DNA from 3 places in the Nocardiopsis sp. KDC1DS13DA1 genome. Region 2 is predicted to be linked to each of the others. Evidence: riboswitches for the same ligand, from Rfam matches in the RefSeq annotation. Region 2 holds a riboswitch; each other region holds the start of a gene.
The links. Region 2 has a riboswitch for thiamine pyrophosphate ahead of ACTVAJ_RS09640 (ECF transporter S component). Riboswitches for the same ligand answer to the same signal wherever they lie in the genome.
Positions count from the first base shown of each region.

Region 1: linked by a shared signal. The riboswitch ahead of thiD (bifunctional hydroxymethylpyrimidine kinase/phosphomethylpyrimidine kinase) and the one ahead of ACTVAJ_RS09640 (ECF transporter S component) in region 2 are both predicted to bind thiamine pyrophosphate.
Region 3: linked by a shared signal. The riboswitch ahead of thiO (glycine oxidase ThiO) and the one ahead of ACTVAJ_RS09640 (ECF transporter S component) in region 2 are both predicted to bind thiamine pyrophosphate.

Region 1 covers NZ_JBVMUY010000021.1:124,967-128,232, forward strand. Annotated here, with positions in the region: gene ACTVAJ_RS14370 (DUF368 domain-containing protein) at 286-1,215, shown strand; TPP riboswitch at 1,252-1,351, shown strand; gene thiD (bifunctional hydroxymethylpyrimidine kinase/phosphomethylpyrimidine kinase) at 1,340-2,143, shown strand; gene ACTVAJ_RS14380 (alanine/glycine:cation symporter family protein) at 2,245-3,266, opposite strand, start outside.
Region 2 covers NZ_JBVMUY010000014.1:291,093-294,358, reverse strand. Annotated here, with positions in the region: gene ACTVAJ_RS09645 (ABC transporter ATP-binding protein) at 1-678, opposite strand, end outside; gene ACTVAJ_RS09640 (ECF transporter S component) at 684-1,295, opposite strand; TPP riboswitch at 1,400-1,508, opposite strand; gene ACTVAJ_RS09635 (transglycosylase domain-containing protein) at 1,704-3,266, opposite strand, start outside.
Region 3 covers NZ_JBVMUY010000032.1:77,506-80,771, forward strand. Annotated here, with positions in the region: gene thiE (thiamine phosphate synthase) at 1-691, opposite strand, end outside; gene ACTVAJ_RS21400 (Rv2175c family DNA-binding protein) at 868-1,245, opposite strand; TPP riboswitch at 1,347-1,459, shown strand; gene thiO (glycine oxidase ThiO) at 1,458-2,693, shown strand; gene thiS (sulfur carrier protein ThiS) at 2,684-2,899, shown strand; gene ACTVAJ_RS21415 (thiazole synthase) at 2,902-3,266, shown strand, end outside.

The sequences.
Region 1 (3,266 bases), on a different contig from region 2:
ACCAGCCGAAACCCGTTTTCAGGCCCCTCGCAGACGCTCTGCCCAGCCACCCGCGCCGCTAGACTGACCACGCCCGGCCGCCCCGAACCCCCCACACCCGGTTCCGGACCACAAGGCGGACCCTCCCAGGGGATCGGCGCGTCGGAACGGGCGACGGTCGGGGCCCAGACCCCCGCGAGACAACACGCCACCTCCACCCGGTCGAGGGTGGGTACGGTGACACCACTAGGACGGAGGACGGCGCGCCCCCTCCCGGAGCATCCGGGCTCGCGCCTCACAACTCAGATGGCCAAGTCAGTAGGCTCCTTCATCTTCAACGCGGTACGCGGCGGGGCCGTGGGCACCTCGGAGGCCCTGCCCGGGATCAGCGGCGGCACGGTCGCACTCATCGTCGGCCTGTACGACGACCTGATCGGCGGCGCCGGCCACATGGTCAGCGGCATCAAGCGCTACGTCACCGACGTCCCACGCGGCCGGGGCAGAGAACGCGCCCAGGAACAGTTCCGCCTCGTGAACTGGAGCGTGCTCGTCCCGGCGCTCGTCGGCATGCCCGTCGCGCTCATCCTGGCGCTGCTGCTCATCGCACCGCTGGTCGAGGAGCACACCCAGTACGCCCACGCCGTCTTCTTCGGACTGGTGCTCGCCTCCCTGTGGGTGCCCTACTCCGGCTCGGGCAAGCCCTGGAAGGCCTGGCACTACCTCGTCGCCCTGGCCTTCGCGGCCCTGGCCTTCTCACTGACGGGACTTCCCGGCGCGAACCTGCCCGCCAACCCGCTGGTCGTCTTCCTCGTCGCCTCCGTGGCCATCTGCGCCCTCGTCCTGCCCGGGGTGTCGGGTTCGTTCATCCTGGTCACGGTCGGCCTGTACGTGCCCACCAAGGACGCGGTGGCCAGCCTCGACCTCGTCTACATCGGGGCCTTCGCCCTGGGCGCGATCACCGGCCTCTCCCTGTTCGTGAAGCTCCTCCAGTTCCTCCTGGAGAACTACCACCACATCACCCTCGTCGTCCTGACCGGCCTCATGGCCGGGTCCCTGCGCGCCCTGTGGCCGTGGCAGACCGAGGAGCGCGAGATCCTCCCCCCCACCGAGATCCCGCTGACGGTGACCCTCATGGCGGTCGGTTTCGCCGTCGTCGTGGCCGCCGTCGTCTACGAGCACCGCAAGAAAAACCGGGCGGGGACCTCCCACCGGCACCACTCCACCCCCGTCCACTAGGGTCGTAGCAGCACAGAACGTCCGGGGCGGCACCGCCCCGACGGCGCGGGGTGCCGGAGGATCCCCTCCGGCTGAGAACACACCCGTCGAACCTGCCCTAGTTAGCACTAGCGAAGGGACGCCCATGAGCGCGTACAACATCGTGTCCATCGCCGGAAGCGACCCCAGCGGCGGCGCCGGAATCCAGGCCGACCTCAAGGCGTTCTCCGCGCACGGCACCTACGGGATGACCGTCGTCGCGGCGCTGACCGCCCAGTCCACGCGCGGGGTGACCGGCGTCCACGGCGTCCCGGCGGAGTTCGTGGTCCAGCAGATGGACACGCTCTTCACCGACGCCGCCGTCCACGCGGTCAAGGTCGGGATGCTCGCCACCGCCGAGATCACCGAGGCGGTCGCGGACGCGATCGCGCGCCACGGGCTGCGCAACGTCGTGGTGGACCCGGTGATGGTCGCCAAGAGCGGTGACCGGCTGCTGGAGCCCTCGGCGGTCAAGGCGCTGCGCACACGGCTGCTGCCGCGCGCCGACCTGATCACCCCGAACCTGCCCGAGGCCGCGGACCTGCTGGACGAGTCCGAGGCCGCCGACCTGGCGGGTATGCACGCCCAGGCCGAGCGGCTGCTGGACCTGGGGCCGCGCCGTGTCCTGCTCAAGGGCGGCCACCTGCCCGGGGAGGAGAGCGTCGACGTCCTCGTCTCCCGGGACGCCGCGCCGGTCGAGTTCCGGGCCCCGCGGGTGGCCACCCGCAACACGCACGGCACGGGCTGCACCCTGTCCTCGTCGATCGCCGCGCTCCTGCCGCAGCGCCCCGACACCGCCACCGCGGTCGCCGACGCCAAGGCGTACCTGACGGAGGCGATCCGGCGCGCCGACGAGATCGACGCGGGCGGCGGCCAGGGGCCGGTGCACCACTTCCACCTGTGGTGGTAGTCAGCACAGTCACCTCTGGCGGTGGCGGGCACCGCGACGCACGAAGGAGGGGGACCGCGCCGGGCGCGGTCCCCCTCGTCGTGTTTCCCGGAGAGCGGGCCCTAGCCGCCCTTGCTCACGTCGTCCATGACGGCGTCCGGGTCCTTCCAGTCCGGGTGGGCGAAGAACTTCCGGGTCTCGGCCACGATGACCGGGGACAGCAGCAGGAGCCCGATGAGGTTGGGCAGTGCCATGAGCCCGTTGGCGATGTCGCTGAACAGCCACACCGAGTCCAGCGCGGCGACCGACCCGACGTAGATGACGGCGATGAACACCAGGCGGTACGGCAGGACCAGCCTGCGCCCGCCGAGGAACTCCACGCACCGCTCGCCGTAGTACGCCCAGCCGAGGAGGGTGGTGAAGGCGAACACCGCGACGGCGATCGCCACAACGTAGGTGCCGACCGGGGCCAGCCCGGGGCTGATGGAGCCGAGCCCCTCGGTCAGGGCCTCCGTGGTCAGCAGCGAACCGTCGTCGCTGTTCTCCCCCCGCCAGACCCCGGTGGTGATGATGACCAGGCACGTCATCGTCACCACGATGATCGTGTCGATGAAGGTCTGGGTCATGGAGACCATCGCCTGGCGGACCGGCTGCCTGGTCTTGGCGGCCGCGGCGGCGATGGCGCCGGTGCCCAGGCCCGACTCGTTGGAGAAGATGCCGCGCGCGAAGCCCATCTGGATGGCGAGCATGACGCCCGCTCCGGCGAAACCGCCGCCGGCGGCCGTACCGGTGAACGCGTCGGTGACCACGAGCTGGAGCGCCGGGAGGATGGCCGCCCAGTTCACGATGAGGATGATCAGGGCGATGCTGATGTAGGCGACGATCATCAGGGGCACCAGGGCGGAGGCCACGCGCCCGATGCTCTTGATCCCGCCGAGGATGACGGAGCCCGCCAGGACCATCAGGAGCAGGCCCACCATCCACGGCGCCAGCGGCGTGATGTTGGTGATCTGCTGCGAGACGGCGTTGGCCTGGGTGCCGTTGCCGATACCGAACGCCGCGACGGCGCCGAAGACCGCGAAGGCCACCCCCAGTGTGGTGCCGAGCCCGCCCGGCAGACCGTACTTGAGGTAGAACATCGGTC
Region 2 (3,266 bases):
CTCCAGGACCACGACCCGGTCCACCAGGTCCACGACGTCGGCCACCCGGTGCTCGACCAGGACGAGCGTCGCCTCGGTCTCGGCCAGGAGCCGCTGGAGGACACCGCGCACCAGCGCGGCGCCGTCGGGGTCGAGGTTGGCGGTGGGCTCGTCCAGGAGCAGCAGTCGCGGGCGCATCGCCAGGGCCCCCGCGATGACCAGGCGCTGCTTCTCGCCGCCGGACAGGGCTCCGGTCGAGTGGCGCCGTCCGTAGGGGAAGCCCACCTCGTCGAGGGAGGCGTCGACGCGCGGCCAGATCAGGCCGGGGTCCACACCGAGGTTCTCCAGGCCGAAGGCGACGTCGTCCCCGGCCCGCGCCATCACCAGCTGCGTCTCGGGGTCCTGGCTGACCAGTCCGACCAGGCCGCGCCGCCGGTCGGCGGGTTCGCCGTCCACCAGCAGGGTGCCCTCCTGGTCGCCGCTGATGGCGCTGTCGGGGCCGGTGAGCCCCGCGAGGGAGTGCAGCAGGGTCGACTTGCCCGCCCCGGAGGCGCCCAGGAGGAGGACGCGTTCGCCGGGTTCGATGGTCAGATCGACACCGCGCAGGGCGTGGGAGTCCCGGCCGGAGTGCTGCCAGCCCCAGCCGGAGAGCTCGACGCGCGCGCCGGGCCCTCCAGCCGGGTGGAGGCGCTCACCCATCCCGCTCAGCCCTTGGCCGACGGGAAGGGGGCCAGCGCGCCGGTCCTGGCGAGCGCGGTGGTGATCAGGCGGGCGCCGACTCCGGCGATGACGGCGGCGCTGACGATGACGATGGCGCCGTAGGCGAGCTTGAACTCGATCGGCCAGGCGACGTTGTAGGTGATGTTGTCACGGATGGCGGGGGAGATACCGGCGACGGCGGCGGCGAGGACGGCCACACCCATGCCCCAACGGCGGTAGCCGAAGGCCAGGAAGACCAGCTCGGGCAGGATGCCCTGGAGGGCGCCGTCGAGGATGACCATGATCCCCCACTGGGTGCCCAGCACGGCCGAGACGGAGGCGGCGGCGATCGAGGTGAGGAGGGCGGCGCCGGGCTTGCGGATGATGAGGCCGCCCAGGACCCCGGAGATCAGCCACATGCCGTAGACGACCGCCTGCCCGGGCGGGAAGCCCACGAACAGCGGGGTCGTGACGGTCCACACGATGTTCCACAGCCAGAAGACGACGCCGATCGCGACGCCGATGACGGCGGCGACCACGATGTCGACCGTCCGCCAGCCGCGGATCCCGCTGACGAGGCCCTGCTTGTATCCGGTCCAGCCGGTGTCGGTGCTCATTCCTGTCCCTTCGTCGGGTGACGAGGGGCCATGCGGCCAAGAGCGTCCCGGCGGGCGTGCCGCGCGCACCGTGCGAACACCGGTGCGCGGGAGACACGCCACCGGTGACGGTTCCTACGACTTCCTTCGCTGGCATTACCCAGATCAGGTGTGTAAGGGTCTGCGGCGACGGTGCCGCACTCTCAGCGCTCATGCGCTCCCCTGTCGGTTGTGCACCATTATGCGACACATACTGCCTGGTAGTGACACGCACCACCCGGCTCGTGGCGTCAGCCGACCTCGCCGGGCCCACCCACCGTCTCCGGCGGCCGTCCGGATCCCCGGCCGCCACGGCGTTCCCGGCTCCGACGGCAGCGGGTACCGTGCCGCGGGCGTCCGTTGAGGACGTGACGGGCCCAAGCCCACGGCCTACCCGTCACCGTCCTCTCCGTCCTCCTCCTCGTCCCCGTCGCCGGAGGCCTCGGCGTCAGGGTCGCCGAACGCCGCGGGCGAGGCCGCGAACCCCTCCGCCGGGAGCGACGCCGTCGCCCCGCTCATCGTGTCCCGCCAGATCGGACCGGGCACGGTTCCGCCGTAGACGATCCCGTAGTACCGACCGCCGATGGTCACCCCCTGGAGCGGGTGGCGCTCACCGCCCCGCACGTCTCCGACCGCCACCGCCGCGGCCAGGTTCGGCGTGTACCCCGCGAACCACGCGTAGGCGGCCCCGTCGGTCGTGCCCGTCTTGCCCGCGGCCGGACGCCCGATACCGAGACCGCCCGCCGTGCCTCCGTTGAACGGCTCCTGGAGCAGGTGGTTCACCCCGTCGGCCACCCGCTGGCCGACCGTGCGCTCGCACGCGGCCTCGACCGGGATCTCCTCGTGGCCCTCCTCCCCCGGTCGGCCGACGACCACGGCGCCGACCGGTACCGGGGCGCAGTGCACGCCCCGGGCGGCGAACGTGGCGTAGGCGGCGGCCAGGGTGAGCGGGGAGACCTCCTGGTCCCCCAGGGTGAACGAACTCCACACCCCCAGCGGCTGCCCGTCGGCGCGGTGGACACCCGCGCGCTCGGCCATCGTCGCGGTCTCGCACAGCCCCACCCGGCGCTGGAGCTGCGCGAAGTAGGTGTTCACCGACCCCCGGGTCGCGGTGACCATGGTGTGCGTGCCCGAGTTGCTCTCGCCCGCGTTGCGCACGCTCCACGGTTCCATCCGGGCGCCGTCGCAGTTCGTCAGACCGCTGATCGTCTTGTTTCCGGGCGACCGAAAACTGGTCCCGTAACCCATGCCCTCGTCGAGCGCGGCGGCGAGGGTGAACGTCTTGAACGTCGACCCGGCCTGGTAACCGGTGGTCCCGCCGTCACGCCGGTCGACCGCGAGGTTGATGGCGGTCGTCCCCGGATCGTTCTCGTCGAAGCCGTACCGCAGGTTCTGGGCGAGCGCCCTCACCTGCCCGGTACCGGGTTCGACGAGCGCCTGGGCGGCGAAGCGCGTGGACCCGTCGTGGGGCACGTGGCGGTCGACCGCCTCCTGGGCCGCCTCCTGCATGTCCGCGTCCAACGTGGTCCGGACGGTCAGTCCGCCCTGGCGCAGCACGCGCAGCCGTTCCTGCTCGGTGTCGCCGAGCACGTCCGTGCGCCGCAGCCAGCGCATGACGTAGTCGCAGAAGAACGGGTACTCGCTGTGGTAGCAGCTCCCGCCGCGCGGTGTCGGATCCAGGCCGAGGTCCCGGGCCGCGTACCGGTCCGCCTCCTCCCGGCTCAGCTCCCCCACGGCCACCATCCGGCCCAGGACCAGGTCGCGCCGCCCCCGGGCGGCCTCGGGGTTGGTCAGCGGATCGTAGTACGACGGTGCCCGCACCAGCCCGACCAGCAGCGCGGCCTGCGCCGGGTCGAGGTCGGCGGCGGGGACGGAGAAGTACCGCCGCGCGCCCATCTCGATCCCGTGCGCGCCGGCGCCGAAGTAGGCGAGGTTGAGGTAGCCCTCCAGGAT
Region 3 (3,266 bases), on a different contig from region 2:
ACCCGGCCCGTTCGCCCCGGACCTCTCCGGAGGCGCGGGCGACCAGCCGGGCGCGCAGTTCGGCGGCGGCCGCCCTGGGGTCCTCCGCCTCCGTGACCGCCCGGACGACCACGACCCGGCGGGCCCCGGCGTCCAGGACCCGGTCGATGGTGGACAGGTCGATCCCGCCGATGGCGAACCACGGCTTGTCGGTGTCCAGCGCGGCGGCCGCCTCGACCAGTTCCAGCCCGGCCGCGGGCCGTCCCGGCTTGGTCGGGGTGGCCCAGGTCGGACCCACGCAGAAGTAGTCGCTGCCGATCTCGGCGGCTGAGGCGGCCGCGGCCTCGATGTCGTTGTTGGAGCGGCCGATGACCGGGTCCGCCCCGATGATGTCCCGGGCCATCGGGACGGGCAGGTCCCGCTGGCCCAGGTGCAGGATGTCGGCGCGTACCGCGCGCGCGATGTCGGCGCGGTCGTTCACGGCGAGCAGCGCGCCGTGCCGCTCGCAGGCCTCACGCAGCACCTCCAGGGCCGCGATCTCCTCACGGGCCTCCAGGCCCTTGTCCCGGAGTTGGATGATGTCCACGCCCCCGGCGAGGGCGGCGTCCGCGAACTCGGCGAGATCGCCGCGCCCGCGCCGGGCGTCGGTGCACAGGTACAGAAGGGATGCGTCCAGGTGCTTGCGCAGGCTGGTTCCGTGGCTGGTCCTCACGCTGCCCACCCTAGGGCCTGTGCCGTGGGCCACCCAAGGGGCGCCGCCGGGGTGCCTCGAGATGGGCGCGCCGCGGGCGTCCGTCGGGGCGGTGGCGGGCGAGGGGCGGGCGGGATCCCCGCTCCGGGGCACCCGGACACGGGCCGGAGCTCGGCACGGACCCCGGAGGGGTGCGGCTAGAAGGCCATCCCCTGGGCCCGGCGGCGGACCTCGGTGCCCCTGTTCTCCCGCATCGCCTGGATCGGCGTCCCCGGCAGGGAGTCGTCGGGCGTGAACAGCCAGCGCAGGGCCTCCTCGGTGGAGAACCCCGCGTCGGTGAGCAGCACCAGGGTCCCCGGCAGGCCCTTGACGAGGTCGTCACCGTCGAGGAAGGCGGCCGGGATGGACAGCTCTCCGGAGCGGACGACGCCCATCATGCGGTTCTCCCGGATCAGCTGCTTGATCCGGTTCGGGCTCACGCCCAGCGGCGCCGCGGCTTCCCTGAGGGTCAGCCACTCGCCGACCAGTGCGTCGATGTCGGGTTCGCGTTGTGTCACGTTCCCAATCTGCCACATCGGCGGAGGCAGCCGACACCCTCGCGCCCCCGCTCCGGGAGCCGCCGGGGAGATCCCCGTCACCGCCTCCCGACCGGGGTCATCTAGGATGAACGCGGAAGTGAACGTCCCGCGGGAGCCGGGTGGACCCGGCTGAGAGGGAGGCTGCTCCGGCCTCCGACCGCACGAACCTGATCCGGGTCATACCGGCGAAGGGAGTGGAGCACGGCGCCATGCGCACATCGAACGAGCCCCACCCTGCGGCCAGTCGTCCTACCAATGTCGGCGACCGGGTGGTCGTGATCGGCGGGGGCGTCATCGGACGGGTCACCGCCTGGCGCGCCGCCCAGCGCGGACTGTCCGTCACCCTGGTCGAACCCGACCCCGTCGAGGAACCCCGGCGCGCCCGGGCCTCCTCCGCGGTCGCGGCGGGCATGCTCACCCCCGCCACCGAGGCGGTGTTCGGGGAGGAGCGGCTCGTCGGACTCGGTGTCCGGTCGACGGGCCTGTACGCCGACTTCGTCGCCGAGCTGGAGCGGGCCAGCGGCGTGCGGGTGGGGTACCGCACCACCGGCACCCTCCTGGTCGCCTTCGACCGCGACGACCTGGCCGTCCTCACCGACCTCCAGGACCTCCAACGGCGCGTCGGCATCGTCGGCGAACGCCTCACCAGCCGCGAGTGCCGACGCCTGGAGCCCATGCTCGCGCCGTCCGTACGCGGCGGCCTGCACGCCCCCGACGACCACTCGGTGGACCCCAGACTGCTGCTGCGGGCCCTGGCCGCGGCGGGTGAACGGACGGGGGTGGCCACGGTGGCCGACCGGGCCGAGGAGGTCACGGACACCGGATCCGGGGGCGCCCCCCTGGGTGTGCGTCTGGCGGGCGGCCGCGTCCTGCCCACCGACCAGGTGGTCCTGGCCGCGGGCTGCTGGAACGAGCGGATCGCGCTCCCCGAGCCGGTCGTGCCGCACCTGCGCCCCGTCAAGGGCCAACTGCTGCGGATGCGCCCGCCCTCCGGCGAACCGCCGATCGTCTCCCGCACGGTCCGCGGCCTGGTCCGGGGGTTCCCCGTCTACCTCGTGCCCCGCGAGGACGGCGAGGTCGTCGTCGGCGCCACCCAGGAGGAGCTGGGGTACGACACCGCGCTGACCGCCGGAGGGCTCTGGCAGGTCCTGCGCGACGCGCGCGAACTCGTCCCGGGGGTGACCGAACTGGAGATCACCGAGACCTGCGTCGGCCTGCGCCCGGGTTCGCCCGACAACGAACCGCTCCTGGGCCCCACCCGGATTCCGGGGGTGCACCTGGCCGGCGGACACTACCGGCACGGCGTCCTGTTGACCCCGGTCACCGGCGAGGTCATGGGCGAGGTCCTGGCCGGCGGCGCGCTGCCGGAGTACGCGCGCCCCTTCGCCGCCGACCGCGAGTCGGGCGTCGGCCACACGAGCACGTGGGAGAAGCAGTGGAACTGATCATCAACGGCGACCGGCGCGAGGTCACCGAGGACACCACCGTGGCCGCGGTCGTGCGCGACCTGACCGCCGCCGGGGACGGCGAGGTTCCCGGCGGTATCGCGGTGGCCGTCAACGACGAGGTGGTGCGACGGACCGCCTGGGCGGACACCCGCCTGAACCCCGACGACCGTGTGGACGTCCTGACCGCCGTCCAGGGAGGCTGACCATGACCGACATCCTCGACGACCCGCTGGTGATCGCCGGCGCCTCCTTCGGTTCCCGGCTCATCACCGGTACCGGCGGCGCCCCCTCGCTGGAGGTGCTGGAGGAGGCGCTCGTCACATCCGGGACCGAACTGACCACCGTGGCGATGCGCCGGGTCGCGCCCGGCACCCGGGGGTCGGTGTGGGACGTCCTGACCCGCAACAAGATCCGCCCCCTGCCCAACACGGCGGGCTGCTTCACCGCCGCCGACGCCGTGCGCACCGCCAGGCTCGGCCGGGAGGCCCTGGGCACCGACTGGGTGAAGCTGGAGGTCGTCGCGGACGAGCACACGCTCCTCCCCGACCCGGTGGAGCTGCTGGACGCGGC